3 regions of the Streptomyces sp. LS-MS-L19 genome follow, and region 1 is predicted to be linked to each of the others. Evidence: riboswitches for the same ligand, from Rfam matches in the RefSeq annotation. Region 1 holds a riboswitch; each other region holds the start of a gene.
The links. A riboswitch is a leader RNA that binds a small molecule or an ion and turns the genes downstream of it on or off. The one in region 1 is predicted to bind cyclic di-AMP.
Positions count from the first base shown of each region.

Region 2: linked by a shared signal. The riboswitch ahead of AC2XR2_RS21520 (M23 family metallopeptidase) and the one ahead of AC2XR2_RS06335 (C40 family peptidase) in region 1 are both predicted to bind cyclic di-AMP.
Region 3: linked by a shared signal. The riboswitch ahead of AC2XR2_RS37520 (M23 family metallopeptidase) and the one ahead of AC2XR2_RS06335 (C40 family peptidase) in region 1 are both predicted to bind cyclic di-AMP.

Region 1 covers NZ_JBYCLL010000001.1:1,467,959-1,473,540, forward strand. The annotation lists gene AC2XR2_RS06325 (ATP-dependent Clp protease proteolytic subunit) at 1-365, shown strand, start outside; gene AC2XR2_RS06330 (hypothetical protein) at 373-678, shown strand; cyclic di-AMP (ydaO/yuaA leader) riboswitch at 1,011-1,190, shown strand; gene AC2XR2_RS06335 (C40 family peptidase) at 1,194-1,667, shown strand; gene AC2XR2_RS06340 (ATP-binding protein) at 2,194-2,652, opposite strand; gene AC2XR2_RS06345 (helix-turn-helix domain-containing protein) at 2,866-3,729, shown strand; gene AC2XR2_RS06350 (DUF397 domain-containing protein) at 3,739-3,960, shown strand; gene AC2XR2_RS06355 (8-amino-7-oxononanoate synthase) at 4,000-5,127, opposite strand; gene bioB (biotin synthase BioB) at 5,276-5,582, shown strand, end outside.
Region 2 covers NZ_JBYCLL010000001.1:4,817,517-4,823,098, reverse strand. The annotation lists gene AC2XR2_RS21535 (class II glutamine amidotransferase) at 1-345, opposite strand, end outside; gene AC2XR2_RS21530 (hypothetical protein) at 389-640, opposite strand; tRNA gene AC2XR2_RS21525 (tRNA-Met) at 797-870, shown strand; cyclic di-AMP (ydaO/yuaA leader) riboswitch at 1,170-1,326, shown strand; gene AC2XR2_RS21520 (M23 family metallopeptidase) at 1,338-2,363, shown strand; gene AC2XR2_RS21515 (aldo/keto reductase) at 2,537-3,481, shown strand; gene AC2XR2_RS21510 (PrsW family intramembrane metalloprotease) at 3,557-4,933, opposite strand; gene trmB (tRNA (guanosine(46)-N7)-methyltransferase TrmB) at 4,984-5,582, opposite strand, start outside.
Region 3 covers NZ_JBYCLL010000001.1:8,411,629-8,417,210, reverse strand. The annotation lists gene AC2XR2_RS37525 (exo-rhamnogalacturonan lyase family protein) at 1-926, opposite strand, end outside; gene AC2XR2_RS37520 (M23 family metallopeptidase) at 1,143-2,087, opposite strand; cyclic di-AMP (ydaO/yuaA leader) riboswitch at 2,090-2,254, opposite strand; gene AC2XR2_RS37515 (alpha-galactosidase) at 2,557-4,632, opposite strand; gene AC2XR2_RS37510 (tyrosine-protein phosphatase) at 4,847-5,582, shown strand, end outside.

The DNA.
Region 1 (5,582 bases):
GTTGCGACGTGGCGACGACCTGCCTCGGCCAGGCCGGCTCCTCCGCGGCGGTGCTGCTGGCGGCCGGCACGCCGGGCAAGCGCTCCGTGCTCCCGGGCGCGCGGGTCGTGATCCACCAGCCCGCCCTGACCGAGCCGGTGCAGGGGCAGGCCAGTGATCTGGCCATCCAGGCCGACGAGTTGATCCGGGTCCGGGCCCGCCTGGAGGAGCTGCTCGTGCGGCACACCGGGCGCGACCCCGAGCAGGTGAGCGCGGACATCGAGCGGGACAGGATCCTCGACGCGCAGGGCGCCCTGGACTACGGCCTCGCGGACGCGATCGTCCCGAGCCGCAAGTCCTCGCGCACCACGCCGGGCGCGAGGTGAGCCGTAGATGATCCCGGACCTGCCACCGCTGCCCGCGCTCACGCGTGCCGAGGGCGAGCTGATCGACCGTTATCTCGACGTCGTCGACCTGCTGGGCCGGATCAACCCGGCGCGGCACGAGGACACCTACGGCGGACTGCGCGCGGCGCAGGCGCTGGTGAGCAGGGCGGCCGAGCTGCGTGACGCCCTGGTCGTGATGCACGCCCGGGGTGAGCGCGAGCTGCACACCGCGACGCTGGCCCGGGCCCTGCGGGTGCTGGACGGGGAGCGGCGCACGGCCCGGGTCACCGTGCCGCCCGCCGACGACAGTTGACGAGGCGTCCGCGGCTGAGCTGAAACGGGCCGAACGACGTACCCCCTATTGGAGGAGGCGCGGCTCCTTTTTCGCGACCGTCAGGGTCGCGCAACGCGTGTGACACGAGAGCGGAATGAGGAGTTTCTGTGCTGGTCGGAGGCTCCTCGGGCGCTCGACACCCCTGCGTTCGAAGGGGTGTTCACCCAAACGGGTGAGTGGTGAGTAACAACACAAATCCACGGTTCCGTTGGGTTTTTCGCACTTCCGTGCGCCAAGATCCCTGTCTGACGACAAGACCCCGCCGCAGCGGCGGGGCGATCCGGGCGGACGCCGAGTCCTGCCGCCGCCTGGATGACCGGTCGACAGAAGTGGATCGGCAGGAGTGGAGGACCCAAGCACGACGGGTCGCCGGGACGGTCACGCCATGACCGGGCCGAGCAGCCCTTGGGGTGAAGCCGCGTCAGCGGCCGGGCAACTTCGCCAGCCCGAATCCGACAGGTCATCCTTCACAGGCGGCTGACGAAGGGTTGCGCATGACTGCGCTCAATCGTGTCCCGTCGCTGATGGTCCGGGCCGGTACGGTCTCGGCGTTCGCCATGGCCGCTGTGGGCGGCTCCGTCGTGGTTCCGGGCGTCGCAGCCGACGCCGCCGCCGCGACGCCGGCGACGAAGGCGCTTCAGGTCGCGGCGTCCAAGAAGGGATCGCCGTACAAGTACGGCGCCACGGGGCCACGCCGCTTCGACTGCTCAGGGCTCACGCTGTACTCGTTCAAGAAGGCGGGCAAGAAGCTCCCGCGGACGGCGGCCCAGCAGTACAACAAGACCCGCCACATCGGCGCCGGTAGCCGCAAGGCCGGTGACCTGGTGTTCTTCCACTCGGGCTCGAACGTCTACCACGTCGGCATCTACGCCGGGAAGGGAAAGATCTGGCACGCCCCCAAGACCGGGGACGTGGTGCGACTGCAGAAGATCTGGACGAAGAGCGTCTGGTACGGCCGGGTCAAGTGACGCCCCGAGGGGCCGGCGGCAACCTGACCTGCCGCCGGCCCCTCGGGTCTCCCGGAGGCTGGGCCGGCGGCAGCACACCGAGAGCCGTGAGCGCGCCTCCGGTGCCGCCGGTCCACGAAGTACGACCACGATCAGCGCGGCTTTGGGGTTGAGCGCATTGGCGACGACCCCCCGCCGCAGCGGGCGCGCGACTGCGCCGACGCCGACGACGGCCCCCGGACGCGTCTCCAGAACACCGCCAGGGTGGCGCCGCCCCCAGGTACAACACACAGCGCCCGGAACAGCCCCTGAAAGGCCGTGAGCACCTCCGCGCCCCGGCCACCGCGAGCGCGGTGTGCAGCAGTAGTCCGGCCACGAGGCCCAGCGCCGGGTGAAGGCGAGCAGCTGCGCATCCATGCGCCCTGAGTTCGCCAGTTCGTCGTACGAACTCGGTCGTTCATCGGGCCGGGAGGCGGCGGCCGCCACGGACGCCTACCGATGCCTCCTGCCGGGCCCCGGGCGTCGCGCTCGGTCCCCGTCGTGGGTTCTACGGCTCCTGCTGGCCCGCCGCCGGGACCGGCTGGGCCGGGACCGTCCACGGGAGTTCGATGGAGACGGTCTTGCCGCCCTCCCGTGTGGGCCTGACTCTCAGTTTTCCGCCGCACTCCGCGGTGAGCCAGCGGATGATCACCATCCCGCGTCCGTTGTCCTGCTGGACCGCGGCCGGAAGGCGCTTGGGGAAGCGGGGGTGGCTGTCGGTCACCCCGATGCGCAGTTGTTCGTCACGGTCCAGCTCGATGTCCACCGTGAAGGTGGGTGACTGACCGAAGGTGTGCTGTACGGCGTTGGTGGCGAGTTCGGAGACGATGAGCCGGACGGTCTCGGCGGTGTCCGTGGACGAGGGCAGCCCCCACTCTGCGAGTGTGCTCAGGACGTAGGTGCGGGCCGCGGAGACCGAGGCGGGTTCGCTCGGCAGAGTGACGGATGCTTCCAGGTGATCTGCCATGGCGACGTCGTCCCTTTCCCACGGGACCGGAGTCCGACACGGTGCGGATGGTTCGAGTACGGTCCCGGACTGGTGGTTCTTCGCCAGAGTGCCATTACCGAGGCGGCGACGGGTGCCGATCCACCAAGATATGCATATATCTGTCGCTCGAAGCGGTGAACTCTGCGACGCGAGACCGTATTTGGGCGGCTCGTAGGGAGTAAGGAGTAGCGCATGCAGCACGGTCCCGCGGTGCGCCGTCGAAAGCTGGGCGCCGAACTGCGTGCGCTGCGCGCGAGTGCGGGCCTCACCAGCGGTGAGGCGGCCCGGCTCGTGGGCTGGCACCAGTCGAAGGTGAGCCGGATCGAGACGGGTGCCAGCGGGGTGAAACCGGCCGATGTGCGGTTACTCCTCGACGCCTTCGGCGTGACGGACGCGGATCTGCGGGAGCTGTTGCTGGTATTGGCGGGTTCCGACGAGGGCGGCGGCGGCCGGCACCACTGGTGGCACGCCTATCGTGGCGTACTCCCGCCGACCTACCGGGACTTCATCAGTCTGGAGTCCCAGGCGAGCGCGATGCGCACCCTGGAGACCTCGGTGGTGCCCGGGCTGCTCCAGACGCCCGAGTACGCCCGCGCGGTGACCCGGGCCGCGGTGGACGGGCTCGACGACGAGCGGCTCGACGCGCTGGTCGAGGTGCGGCTGGCCCGTCAGGACGTCCTGCGCGCCGAGCGGCCACTGGAGTTGAGCGCCGTCCTGGACGAGGCGGTGCTGCGCCGGGAGGTCGGCGGCCCCGAGGTGATGACCCGGCAGCTGCGCAGACTCCTCGAGGCGGCCCGGCTGCCACAAGTGCGCCTGCAGGTACTGCCGTTCACGGCCGGGGCGCATGTGGGTATCACCGGCCCTTTCGTAATCTTCTCATTTTCGAGCACTTCTGATCTGGACGTGGTTGTTCTCGACCACTTGACGAGTAGCCTCTACCTCGAACGGAAAGAAGACCTGGAGGCCTACACCGAGGCCTTCAACACCCTTCAGGGCCACGCCCTTTCGCCCGAGGACTCGTTGGATTACATCGCCGGATTAGGTGACGGCGCGTAAGGAGGCACCATGTCTGCACTGCCTCGGCACGTTCCTTCCAGTACCGAACTGTGTGAAGTGCGGTGGCTGCGCAGCAGTTACAGCACCGGAGCGAACAACTGCGTCGAGACGGCGAGGCCGTCGGCCGGGCCCTGGGCCGGGCTGCTCGCCGTACGCGACTCCAAGGACCCGGACGGACCCGCGCTGCTCTTCTCCCCCGAGAGCTGGGCGGGCTTCACAGCCGCGTTCTGACCGTCGGTCCACCCAGGCGCACGGCCGTGTCACGCCGACTCATGGTCGTGTCTCGCCGATCACCCGTACAGCGCGTTCGATCTGCTCCTCGGAGAGGTCCGCGCGGGCGGTCAGCCTGAGCCGTGAGATGCCGTCGGGCACGGACGGGGGCCGGAAACAGCCCACGAAGAGCCCGGCGGCCCGGCAGTCGGCCGCCCACTGCACGGCCTCCTCCGGGGAGGGCGCGCGCACCGAGACCACCGCGGCGTCCGGACGTACCGCTTCCAGACCCGCGGCGGTCAGACGTGCGTGCAGTCCGGTCGCCACCTCACGCGCGCGTGCGGCCCGCTCGGGCTCACGGCCGAGCAGGCGCAGTGCCGCGAGGGCGGCTCCCGCCGCCGCGGGGGCCAGACCGGTGTCGAAGATGAACGTCCGTGCCGCGTTGACCAGGTGCTCGATCACCCGTGCGGGGCCGAGCACGGCACCGCCCTGGCTGCCGAGCGACTTGGACAGCGTGACCGTGACGACCACGTCGTCGGCGCCCGCGAGCCCCGCCGCGTGCGGGGCCCCGCGGCCGCCGGCGCCGAGCACGCCCAGGCCGTGCGCGTCGTCGACGACCAGGCCCGCGCCGTACTCCCGGCAGGCCGCGGCGAGACCGGCCAGCGGTGCCGCGTCCCCGTCGACGGAGAACACGGTGTCGGACACGGCGACCGCGGGCCCGTCATGCGTACCGAGCGCCTTGCGGACGGCCTGCGGGTCGGCGTGCGCGACGACCTGGGTCGTCCCGCGGGCCAGCCGGCAGCCGTCGATGAGGGAGGCGTGGTTGCCCGCGTCGGAGACGATCAGCGAGCCGTGCGGCGCGAGCGCGGTGACGGCGGCGAGGTTGGCCGCGTAACCGGAGGAGAAGACGAGCGCCGCCTCGAAGCCGCAGAAGTCGGCGAGCTCGCGCTCGAGTTCGGTGTGCAGCTCGGTGGTGCCGGTGACGAGCCGCGACCCGGTGGCGCCGCCGCCCCAGGTCCGGACGGCCGCCTCCGCTCCCGCCACGACCTCGGGGTGGCGGGCCAGGCCCAGGTAGTCGTTGCTCGCGAGATCGAGCAGCGGCGAGTCGGCCGGCCGGGGCCGCAGGGTCCGTACGAGTCCGGCCCGCCGGCGCGCGGCCGCCTGCTCGTCGATCCAGCCGAACGCCATGGGTCCTCCGGTGCTTTTGTAGACAACGGACAGACCCTAGCGGCAGCAAACGCTACCCACGGTGTGGCAATACCCACACGTCAAAGCGGGTGAGTTGTTCGGTCCCTACCTTGGCCGAAGGCGGGTCCGTAGGACAGGATCGGCTCTCATGGACCTGCTGAACACGCTGGTGGACAAGGGGCTTCGGCGCGAGCTGCCGACCCGCGAGGAGGCGCTGGCCGTACTGGCCACGTCCGACGACGAGCTGCTCGATGTGGTGGCCGCGGCCGGGAAGGTGCGCCGGCACTGGTTCGGGCGGCGGGTGAAACTCAACTATCTCGTCAACCTGAAGTCCGGGCTGTGCCCCGAGGACTGCTCGTACTGCTCCCAGCGGCTCGGCTCGTCGACCGGCATCCTCAAGTACACCTGGCTCAAGCCCGAGCAGGCCTCCCAGGCCGCGGCGGCCGGTCTCGCCG
Region 2 (5,582 bases), 3.3 Mb from region 1:
GTCGTACGGCGAGAAGAAGCCGTTGTGCGCGAAGGCGAGGCCGCCGGCGGTGAACGGGTGGGTGTTGCCCGGCACGACGGGCAGCCCGGGGCTCGCCATCCGCAGATGCAGCACGGCGGCGTCGGCGGGCGTCCCGCCGAGGGCGTCGTCCCAGAGCCGGTCTCCCGCCGCCCGCGCGATCCCCTTGACCACCCGCGGACCGTCCCCGCCCCGCCCCGGCCAGGCGGCGATGCCCCACCCGTCAGCGTGCTCCCGGCTCAACTCCGTGAAGGGAGCGGCCAGTTCGCCCAGGGTGGTGGCAAGGGGGAGGGGTGCGCGGCTGACCACGCCGAGGAGACGGCACATGGGTTGACCGTACTGACCGTGCCGACGGCACCGGGCGGCGGTCCTACGAGGTCCGGTCCTCGCCGTGGTCGCGGACCCAGTTGCGGTGGGCGTTGGAGCCCTCGCGGCCGGGGGACAGCTTCAGCACGGCTCCGCCGTCGATCTGCTCCAGGCTCGTGATCACGTACGGCGAGCCCGTGTGCACCGCCAGCCGGATGGCGCCGTTGGAGAACTCCGTCACCCTCAGGGTCCGGCCCCCGGAGAGCGGGACGTCCCGCTTGTCGATCTCCACCGGACGCTCGTCGGCTGCCGTCATGGTCCCCTCCTGGTTCCTGTGAGCAAGGCCACGGTACGGCGTCCGGGCCCGGCGCGGGCCCGGCCTCGGAGGTCGCCGGCCACCCGCTGGGGAGGGGGTGCGCCGTAATGCGTGCGCGCGTCGCCTCGTGGATGACGTATGCTGGTGTCACACCGACGCGGGGTGGAGCAGCTCGGTAGCTCGCTGGGCTCATAACCCAGAGGTCGCAGGTTCAAATCCTGTCCCCGCTACTCAAGGCTCAGGGCCGGAATCCAGTTCATGGATTCCGGCCCTGAGTGTTTTCCCCGGCCAGGCGCCGCTCGTGACGTTGGGTGAGCGAGTGACTGCCCTCCGCATGACAACTGACATACCGTCAATACCTGTGTCCCGTCTGAGCCGTGGCCAACTCGCCCGTTTTTCACCGTTCATGGGCCGTAAGTCCAGCGGGATTTCGTTAATGATCAAGCGGAACAGCTTGGAATCGGGCCCCCGGGTCTATTAACGTTCGATAACGCAGCGCGGTCGTCCCAGCCGTCACAAGAGACGGCTCCGTGCTCACGCGCCGAATTCCGCAAGGGAACCGGGGAACCACTACTTGGGGTGAATCGCTCGTGGACCGCCGTGGCAGCACGGCGGGTATACGCGCGTAGGAGACCTTCCTGCTCCGAACCCGTCAGCTAACCCGGTAGGCGAGAAGGAAGGAAAGGAGCGCGCCCACGTGGCGTCCAACCCGCCTGCCCCCGAGGCCCCGTCCGTACCGCGCAGCACTCTCGTGTACGGCGGTTACCGCGCCGACGACGAGGCCCCGCTCGGCGAGTGGAACCCCACCGCGGACACCCTCGCCCCGGTCCGAGGCCGGCACCGCGTCGCCAAGCAGCGCGGCGGAGGCTTCGCCCGCAGCTCCACCGTCCTCGGCGTCGGTGTCATAGCCGCGGTCAGCGCCGGCGGGATGGCCAGCGCCAACACCGGCAAGCCGCCGGTCTCCATCTCGATGCCCGACCTGCCCAACGTCGGCTCGCTCATCTCGGACGACTCCGACTCCGGCGCGGACGACACGAGCGCCTTCAGCAGCGTCGGCACCACCACCGCCGACACCGCCCAGGGCACCTCGGACGCCGGTGAGGCGCTGCGCTCGCGCATCCTCGCCCAGGCCGAGCTCCAGCAGGACCAGCTTGACACCAAGGCCGCCCAGGCCGTCGCGGCCGCCGCCGAGAAGGAGGCCGACGAGGCCGCCGCCAAGGCGGAGAAGGACGCCCAGGAGAAGGCCGCCGCCGCGAAGAAGAAGGCGGAGGAGGAGGCCGCGAAGAAGGCCGAGGCCGCGCGCCTGGCCGAGCTCGCCAAGCAGTACACGCTGCCGACCTCGTCGTACACCATCACCTCGACCTTCGGTCAGGCCGGTTCGCTGTGGTCCTCCGGCTACCACACGGGCCTCGACTTCGCCGCGCCCACGGGCACCCTCATCAAGGCGATCCACAGCGGCACCATCACGGAGGCCGGCTGGGCCGGTTCCTACGGCTACCGCACGATCCTCACCCTCGACGACGGCACCGAGCTGTGGTTCTGCCACCAGTCCTCGATCAGCGTCAGCGTCGGGCAGAAGGTCGCCACCGGTGACGTCATCGGCCGCGTGGGCGCCACCGGCAACGTCACGGGCGCCCACCTGCACCTGGAGGTCCACCCGGGCGGCTCGGCCGACGGGATCGACCCGATGGCGTGGCTGCGGGGCAAGGGGCTCACCCCCTGAGCTTCCCTCACTGACCTCACTGCGGTTTCCGGCGGCCCTGACGACGTCCCCCCGACGTCAGGGCCGTCGGTGCGTGTGGGGGCGGAGTTTCGGAGGGGGTGATTCCGGTTGTTTACGAGGACTTTGCGGCCGCGGCGGAAGATCCCCGTCCGGCGCGGGTGTTGACGTATGGCATGACTTCCCTTCGCAAGCTCGGCTCCTCCGACCTCGAGGTCTTCCCGCTCTCCCTCGGCGGCAACGTCTTCGGCTGGACCGCCGACGAGGCCACGTCCTTCGCCGTCCTCGACGCCTACACCGCCGCGGGCGGCAACTTCGTCGACACGGCCGACTCGTACTCCGCGTGGGTCGACGGGAACTCCGGCGGCGAGTCCGAGACGATCATCGGCAAGTGGGTGGCGGCCCGCGGCAACCGCGACGACGTCGTCATCGCCACGAAGGTCAGCCAGCACCCCGACTTCCCGGGCCTTTCGGGGGCGAACATCAAGGCCGCCGCCGACGCGTCCCTCAAGCGCCTGGGCACCGACTACATAGACCTCTACTACACCCACTTCGACAAGACCGAGGTGCCGGTCGAGGAGATCATCGGCGCGCTGGACGAGCTGGTGAAGGCGGGCAAGGTGCGGGCGATCGCCGCGTCCAACATCTCCGCCGGGCGGCTCTCGGAGTCCCTCGCCTTCTCCGACCGCGAGGGCCTGGCGCGCTATGTCGCCCTCCAGCCCCACTACAACCTGGTCTCGCGCGACACGTACGAGGGCGAACTCCAGGCCGTCGCCGCCCGGGAGGGCCTCGCCGCCGTGCCGTACTACGCCCTCGCGTCCGGCTTCCTCACGGGCAAGTACCGCCCTGGTACGACGGTGGAGGGGGCGCGGGCCGCGGGAGCCGGCAAGCACCTCGACACCGACCGCGGCCGCAAGGTCCTCGCGGCCCTCGACGACATCGCCGAGGCCCACACGGTCCCGGTCGCCACGATCGCCCTCGCCTGGCTCGCGGCCCGGCCCACGGTCACGGCCCCCATCGCCTCCGCCCGCACGGTGGAACAGCTCCCGGCACTGCTGCGCGTGGCGGACGTGACGTTGACGGAGGAGGAAGTGAGCCGCCTGACGGAGGCGTCGGCGTAAGGGGACGGGCTCGCCCTCCGTCGGCCTTCCCTTTCCGCCACGGCGGTGACCGGCGGTGCCGAACCCTGCGCAGCCCTACGTCCGGTACGGGTTGTACGCGGGATACGGCACCGTCGGGTGGACCGGCTGGACCGGCTGGATGGGGAAGCCAGGATGGGCCGGCTGTGCAGGATGGGCCGGCTGGGGCGGATACCCGTACACCCCGTACACGCCGTACACCGGCCGAGGCGGCGCAGCCACCCGCGCCGCGTACTCCAGCGCCGGTCGCGCCACGTCCCGTCGCCGCCACAGCTCCTGGAGCAACTCCCGCTCCCGTACGACGAAGTCCGCGTTCGCCCGCCCGAGCCGCCCCCGCCGCCGCAGGAACGCGAGAGACGTGGCGTACGCCTCGTACTGCGCGACCGCCCGCCCCGCCGGCCGCCCGCCCAGCTGCCGCCGCGCGTACTCCCGCGCCACCCGCCGCGCCCGCATCGAGCCGAGCGCGTACGGCTCGGCCGGCGCCAGCCACCCGGCGACGGCGTACGCGGGCAGTTCCTCGCGCACGGTCTTCAGCTCCCGCTGCCGCGTCCAGATGACCAGCCAGGTCAGCAGCGCGAACGCCGGCACCATGAACATCGCGTAGACCGCGAAGAACCCGTACTCCCCGAACGTCGAGGAGCCGTTCCACATCGCGTGCATGCCCATCGCGAGCAGCAGCCCGGACAGCGGGACGAGCACCCGGCGGATGTGCTGGCGTTCCGACGAGAGCGCGGAGATGCCGAAGCCGATGCCGGTGAGGACGGTGAACAGGGGGTGCGCGAACGGTGACATCACGACCCGCACGAAGAAGGTCGCGGCGGTGACGGAGGCGATGCCGCGGTCACCGGTGAGCTGGTCGGTGCCGAAGGCGGTGCCGAGGTAGAGGATGTTCTCGGTGAACGCGAAGCCGGTCGCGGTGACCCCGGCTATCACCACCCCGTCGACGATCCCGGTGAAGTCCCGTCTGCGGAACAGGAACACGAGCAGAACCGCGGCCGCCTTGGCCGACTCCTCGACGATCGGCGCTATCACCGTCGCGCCGAGGGTGTCCGCGCTGGACGGATCCGCGGTCGCCGTCGCTATCCACTTCGTGGCGAAGCTGTTGGCGATGATCGCGATCAGCGCGGCCGCGCAGGCCCCCCAGGCGAAGGCGAACAGCAGATTGCGCCAGGGGCCCGGCTCGACCCGGTCGAGCCAGCGGAACGCGGCTATGAGCAGCGGTACGGGCAGGACCGCGAGCCCCAGCCCGACCAGGAACCCCTCGCTTCCGGTCTGTTGACGCACCAGCGCGAGGATGACGAGCCCGGACAGGGCGAGCAGGGTGATCAGGGCGCCGTACCGCACCCACTTCCGCTGCCACCAGTGCGCGTGCCGCAGCGCGGTGCCACCGGTGGGTTCACCGGGGTACGTCGGATACGGAGGAATGGTGGCCACAGCATCGACCTTAACGAGACGGAGGTGCCGCCCGCAGGCGGGCTGGAACCTCAGGCGCCGGTGGGGGACTGGTCGGGTCGGTCGCCGTGCTGTACGCGGCGGAAGAGCAGGTCGTTCACGACATGTCCCTTCTCCAGTCCCTGCCCCTCGAAACGGGTCAGCGGCCGGAAGTCGGGACGCGACGCAAAACCGCCGTCGGCCTGGGTGTTCTCGAAGTCGGGGTGCGCGGTGAGCACCTCCAGCATCTGTTCGGCGTACGGCTCCCAGTCGGTCGCGCAGTGCAGCAGCGCGCCGGGCCTGAGGCGGGTCGCGGCCAGGTCGAGGAACTCCGGCTGGATCAGCCGCCGCTTGTGGTGCCGCTTCTTGGGCCAGGGGTCCGGGAAGTAGACGCGCAGTCCGGCGAGCGCGTCCTTCGTGAGCATCTCGCGCAGCAGGATGATCGCGTCGCCGTTGCCGACCCGGACGTTGGTCAGCTTCTGCTGCTCGGCGAGGTTGAGCAGGTTGCCCTGGCCGGGGGTGTGCACGTCGACGGCGAGGATGTTGGTGCCGGGGTCCGCGGCGGCCATCTGCGCGGTGGCCTCGCCCATCCCGAAGCCGATCTCCAGCACGACGGGGTGGTCGTTGCCGAACAGCTCGCCGAGGTCGAGGG
Region 3 (5,582 bases), 6.9 Mb from region 1:
CGCACCGCCGCGCCCGGGTCGCGCCGCAGCCCGGTGATTCCCTGGACGGCCTCGCTGAACAGGCCGCCGCCCGCGTCGGCGAACCGCACATGGCGGTCGTAGGGCTGATCGCTCAGCGGCAGAGTGAAGCGGACGCCGAGTCCGCGCAGGAAGTCGCCCTCGTCGGAGCCGGGCCGCTGCTCGCCGTCCCAGACGAAGGTGTGCACCAGGCGGAAGGATTCCGCACCGGCGAAGAAGGCGAACCGCAGCACGAACGGCAGCCATGCCCTGCCACCGTGCCGGTGCCGCCCTTCGACCCGGATCACGGCACGGACGGGTCCGTCCTGTTCGACCGTGATCTTCTCGATCCGGCCCGCGAAGCTGTCGAGGTCCGCGCCCTCGCGCACGGAGTCCTGGCGCAGCGCCACCAGCCGTCCGTCGCGGGCGATCTCGGTCGTGCCGCGCCGGATCCCGCGTACGACGGTGTCGGAGCCCTTGGTCCCGAAGACGGCGGTGATCACGCCGGTCGACACCTCGATCCGGCCGCCGCTGCCCCGGCCGACGGTGACCCGGTGGGCGGGCGCGGCCGGACTGCCCGCGCTCAGCAGATAGCGGTCGGCCCGCGGTGCGTCGGGGGCGATGGCATGCGCGGTCCACTTCACCGAGCCGTCGGGCCAGTAGGCGGTGGCCCAGCTCTGCACCGGGACCTCGTCGCCGCCCGAGGTGGCGAGCCGGAACCGCTGCTCCGGGCGGTGGGTGCCGCGCGACCACGGCACGCCCCAGGTGGCACCGGCGTGGACGTCGGGCTGCCCCTCCAGCCAGTGGAGTTCGGTGTCGTCGTCACCGGCCACCGCGGCGGCGGAGCGGGACTGCGCCCAGGAGAACTGGGTGAGGGCGGCCGCGGCTGCGGCGCCCTTGAAGACGGTGCGTCGGTCGACGCCGGGCACGGTGACCTCCGAAGGCCGTAGAAAGCGCTTGCGCAACAACGGAGTTCACTGTGTCCCCACCTTCCCCTCCCTGTCGACGCCCTGAGCACCCCTGCCACAAGAACGCAATGAAGTGATCATGAAGGCGCAAACACCAGTGCGTGGGCTGCCGACGAAAAAACACCGAAGGCCGGACCCGGGGATCGGGGTCCGGCCTTCGGTGGCACAGGGGCGGGGTCAGCCGACGGCGACGCCCTTCGAGCGGAGGTAGGCGACCGGGTCCACGTCCGAGCCGTAGTCCGGCGTGGTGCGGATCTCGAAGTGCAGGTGCGGCCCTGTCACGTTGCCGGTGGCGCCGGAGAGGCCGATCTGCTGGCCCTCGGTCACGGTCTGGCCGGCCGAGACGGAGAGCTGCGAGAGGTGGGCGTACTGCGCGTAGTAGCCGTCGTTCAGCTTGATGACGACCTGGTTGCCGTAGGCGCCGCCCCAGCCCGCGGAGACGACCGTGCCCGCGGCGACGGCCTTCAGCGAGGTGCCGGTCGGGACGACGAAGTCGACTCCGGTGTGGTAACCGCTGGACCACATGGCGCCCGCCACGCGGTACCCGGTGCCGATGGTGGCACCGCTGACCGGGAGGGTGTAGCCGCTGGAGCTGGTGTCGGAGCTCTGGGTCGCGGCCGTCGACTTCGACGCCTTCGCCTCCGCCTTCTCCGCCTTCGGGGAAGACGACTTCGAGGAGGACGACTTGGCCGAGGACTTGGTCTTCGTCGCGCCGGTGGTCGCCTTCTTGCCGATCGACAGCTTCAGGCCGGGGTGGATCAGCGAGGGGTCGTCACCGACGGCCTCGCGGTTGTCGGCGTAGAGCTTCTTCCAGCCGCCGGCGACATTCTGCTCGTCGGCGATCTTCGAGAGATAGTCGCCGACACGCACCGAATAGGTGCGCACGGTCGAGGCCTTCGCGGTGTCCTTCTTGGCGGTCTTTTCGGCCGGCTTGGCGGCGGCCTTCTGCGTGACCGGAAGCGACTGAACGGCCTTTTCCGAGACGGACTGCGCGGTGGCGGCGTGAGCGCCGGTGGCCCCCATGAGCGGGAGGGCGAGCGCGGCACCCCCGGTACCGGCGACGGCGATCGAGCGGGTGAAGCGCTGGGACTTCGGGCGGCGGTGCTTACCCTTCGCGGGCATGGCGAATTCCTCTCCGGCGCCTGCGAGGTGAGCTGTCGGGTGCGAGCTGGAGATGCCCGGCCGCGTCGGGACGCGACTAAACCCCAAGCCTGTTCCGGAGACCGGAACAGGCGGTACTGCCTGTGGGTCCCCCGCTCCTGCCGTGCACGGGTGAGTGTGTGCGGAATCCGTTCGGCGGCAGGATTGGGCGTCCGACCGGATCGGTGGCGAACGTAAACGAGCAAGACGCAAAGGGACAAGTGAGCAGTTCCCCGCGAATGCGTTCCTGTTGATCCCTTATGGGAATTACCGGTCACCCTGTGTGAATCAGACGCCCGCCCCCGACACAAAGCCCCTTGAAAACCAGACGAATTACGTGAACATGACGGGCGACGCACCGTCACCGATATGACGCTCCTCACGTCACGAATTCACAGGACCCCATACTCCGGAAGGAGTTGGAAAGAATCCAGCAATTCGGACAGAAGCCTTAGATGCGGCGCAGCCGGAGAACTGCCGCATCCAGGTCGCCGCGCAAACCGGTGCGAAGTCCGTGATGCAGCAATACGGCCCCTCGGTGAACTTCGCCCGTTTCGAGGCATTCGTACGACGCCGTCGGGTCGAGGGCGCGCAGCCGCACCGCGGGCACGGGTTCCCCGTAGTGCTGAGCCTGAAGCCACGCGAGCACGACCGTCTCGTCCCCGCGGACGTACTGCACCGCGCTCAGCCCGCCCCGCGGTGGCCGCAGCCGGTGGAGCTCGCCGTGCTGCACCAGGGGCCGGATCTCCTTGTAGAGGTCCACCCAGCGGCGGGCCTCGGCGAGCTCCTCCTCGGTCCACTCCGTGAGGTCGCCGCCGACCCCGAGCACCCCGGCCATGGAGCTCACGAACCGGAACCGCAGCGAGCTCACCCGGTCGTTGAGCTGGGTGTTGGGGCTGTCGGTGACCCAGGCGGCCATCACTCGCGCGGGGTGGATCTGACTGAAGCCGTGCTGGATGGCGAGACGGTCGAGCGGGTCGGTGTTGTCCGAGGTCCACACCTGGTCGGTGCGGCTCAGCACCCCGAGGTCGATCCGGCCGCCGCCGCCCGAGCAGGACTCGAAGGCGACACCGGGGTGGGCCGCGCGCAACCGGTCCAGCAGGGCGTAGAAGCCGTGCACGTGGTCCACCCACAGGCGCTGCGGGTAGGGGTCGCCGGGCCAGCCCGCGTCGGTGAAGCAGCGGTTGAAGTCCCACTTGACGTAGTCGATCGGGGCGCTCGACAGCAGTGCGTCGAGCTGCTCCCACAGGTACTCCCGGACGTCCTCGCGCGCGAGGTTCAGTACGAGCTGATTGCGGAACTCCGTCCGCTTTCGTCCCGCTTGGTACTGCACCCAGTCCGGGTGGGCGCGGTACAGCTCGCTGTCCGGGTTGACCATCTCCGGCTCGACCCAGATGCCGAACTGCATGCCGAGCGCGTGCACGTAGTCGCCGAGCGGCTTGAGGCCGGCGGGGAAGCGGTCCGGGTTGGGGGCCCAGTCGCCGAGCCCGGCGCGGTCGCTGGTGCGGGCGCCGAACCAGCCGTCGTCGACCACGAACAGCTCGACACCGACCGCGGCGGCCCGCCGGGCGAGGGTGCCCTGCTGCTCCTCGGAGATGTCGAAGTTGGTGGCCTCCCAGGAGTTGAACAGCACGGGGCGGTCGTGGTCGGCGTCCGGGATGACGTACGCCCGCTGCCAGGCGTGCCAGGCCCGGCTCGCGCCGCCGAAGCCGCCGTCGCTCCAGAGTCCGGCGAAGACGGGGGTCGTGAAGGACTCGCCCCCGGCCAGGCTCAGCAGGCCGGACTCGTCGTAGCCGGCGCCGCCGGTGATCTGCACGCGCGCGTCGGGGAGTTGGGCGACCGCGATCCGCCAGGACCCCGACCAGCCGAGGGCGACGCCGTAGACCTCGCCTCGCTCCTCGGTGGCGTCGGTGTCGAGCGCGACCCAGGGCAGGTGCTGGTGCCCGGTGTGGCCGCGGCGGCTGCCGATGACCTTCTCGCCGTAGGTGAGCGGGGCCTGGGTGAGCAGGGACTCGGCGGCCCAGCGGCCGTGCAGCTGGGAGAGCCGCCAGCCGTCCTCGCGGTCGGGCAGCGTCCAGGTCGCGGAGTCGGCGCGGAGCAGCTCGACCGGGCCCTGGCCCTGGTTGTCCAGGGTCACCCAGCGCTCCAGGACGTCGTGGCGCATCCGGTAGTGCAGCGTGATGACCAGGCCGCCGTCGCGGAACCGCAGGCGCAGCTCGTCGCCCTCGGTGTCGTGGGCCTCGAAGGTCCACTCGGTGCCGCGCCGCTCGTCGGTGCGCACGGACAGGGCGGGCCGGGTGAAGCGGGGGCCGCCCTCGACCGGGTACTCCTCGCGCCCGTCGAGCGGGGACTCGAAGGGCCAGTAGTCCGGCAGCGGGCGCACGGCGAGCGCCTCGGCGTCGGCCAGCGCGATGCGCGGGCCCCAGTGCAGGTGCAGCAGCTCGTCCTCGGCGGTGAGGTGCAGGGCGTAACTGCTGGCCGGCCCGGACAGAATCCACGTACGGCCGTTCTCGGCGATCTCCAGCATGGTGCCCCTCACAGGTTCGAACAGGTGCCAACAGGTGCGCTCAGGCACCAACATCATCAGCGGCCGTGGGCCCCTGCTGCAACGCCTGTGGACAACTGATTGCCCGTGATGTCGGGGCCTGTGGACAACTCATCGCCGCAGGAACCCGTGTCGTATCGTCGAGAGGTGCCCGTCGACGAGCAGCGTCGGCGGTGCCCGGCTGGGAGGAGCCCCCGTGACGCAGCAGATTCCGTCGACCGAACCCGAACTCGCCGGTGTCCGCAACTTCCGCGATGTGGGCGGACTGCCGACGACCGACGGACGGCGGGTGCGGTACGGAGTGCTGTTCCGCAGCGGCCACCTCGCGCACGCCACCGAGGACGACGCGGCCTTCCTGTCCTCGCTCGGCCTGCACACGATCTTCGACTTCCGCAATTCGGCGGACCAGAAGCTGGAGGGCCCGGACGTCGACCTGCCCGGGGTCACCAATGTGAACCTGCCGCTGAGCGACCCGGCGGAGGGCACCTGGTTCTGGAAGATGGTCCGGGACGGCGACATCGAGCAGCTGCGTGAGCTGCTCGGCGACGGCAAGGCCGCGGCGCGGATGACCAACTCCTACCGCACGATGATCAAGGAGCGCACCGCCGAGCACTCCCAGGTGCTCCACTCGCTCGCCGAGGACAGCGTCCCCGCCCTCCTGCACTGCGCGGCCGGCAAGGACCGCGCGGGCCTGTCGATCGCGGTGACCCTGCTCGCGCTGGGCGTGGAGCGCGAGGCGATCGTCGCCGACTACCTGGAGTCGAACGCCAAGCACCGCCGCTACAAGGTCCGCCGCACCAGCACCTCCGCCGACGCCTACTCCCCCGAGGTCATGGAGCTGCTCAGCCCGCTGTTCGAAGCGCGCGCCGAGTATCTGACGGCTGCCCTGGAGACCATCGAGGAGACCTGGGGCAGCGTCGACGCCTACCTGG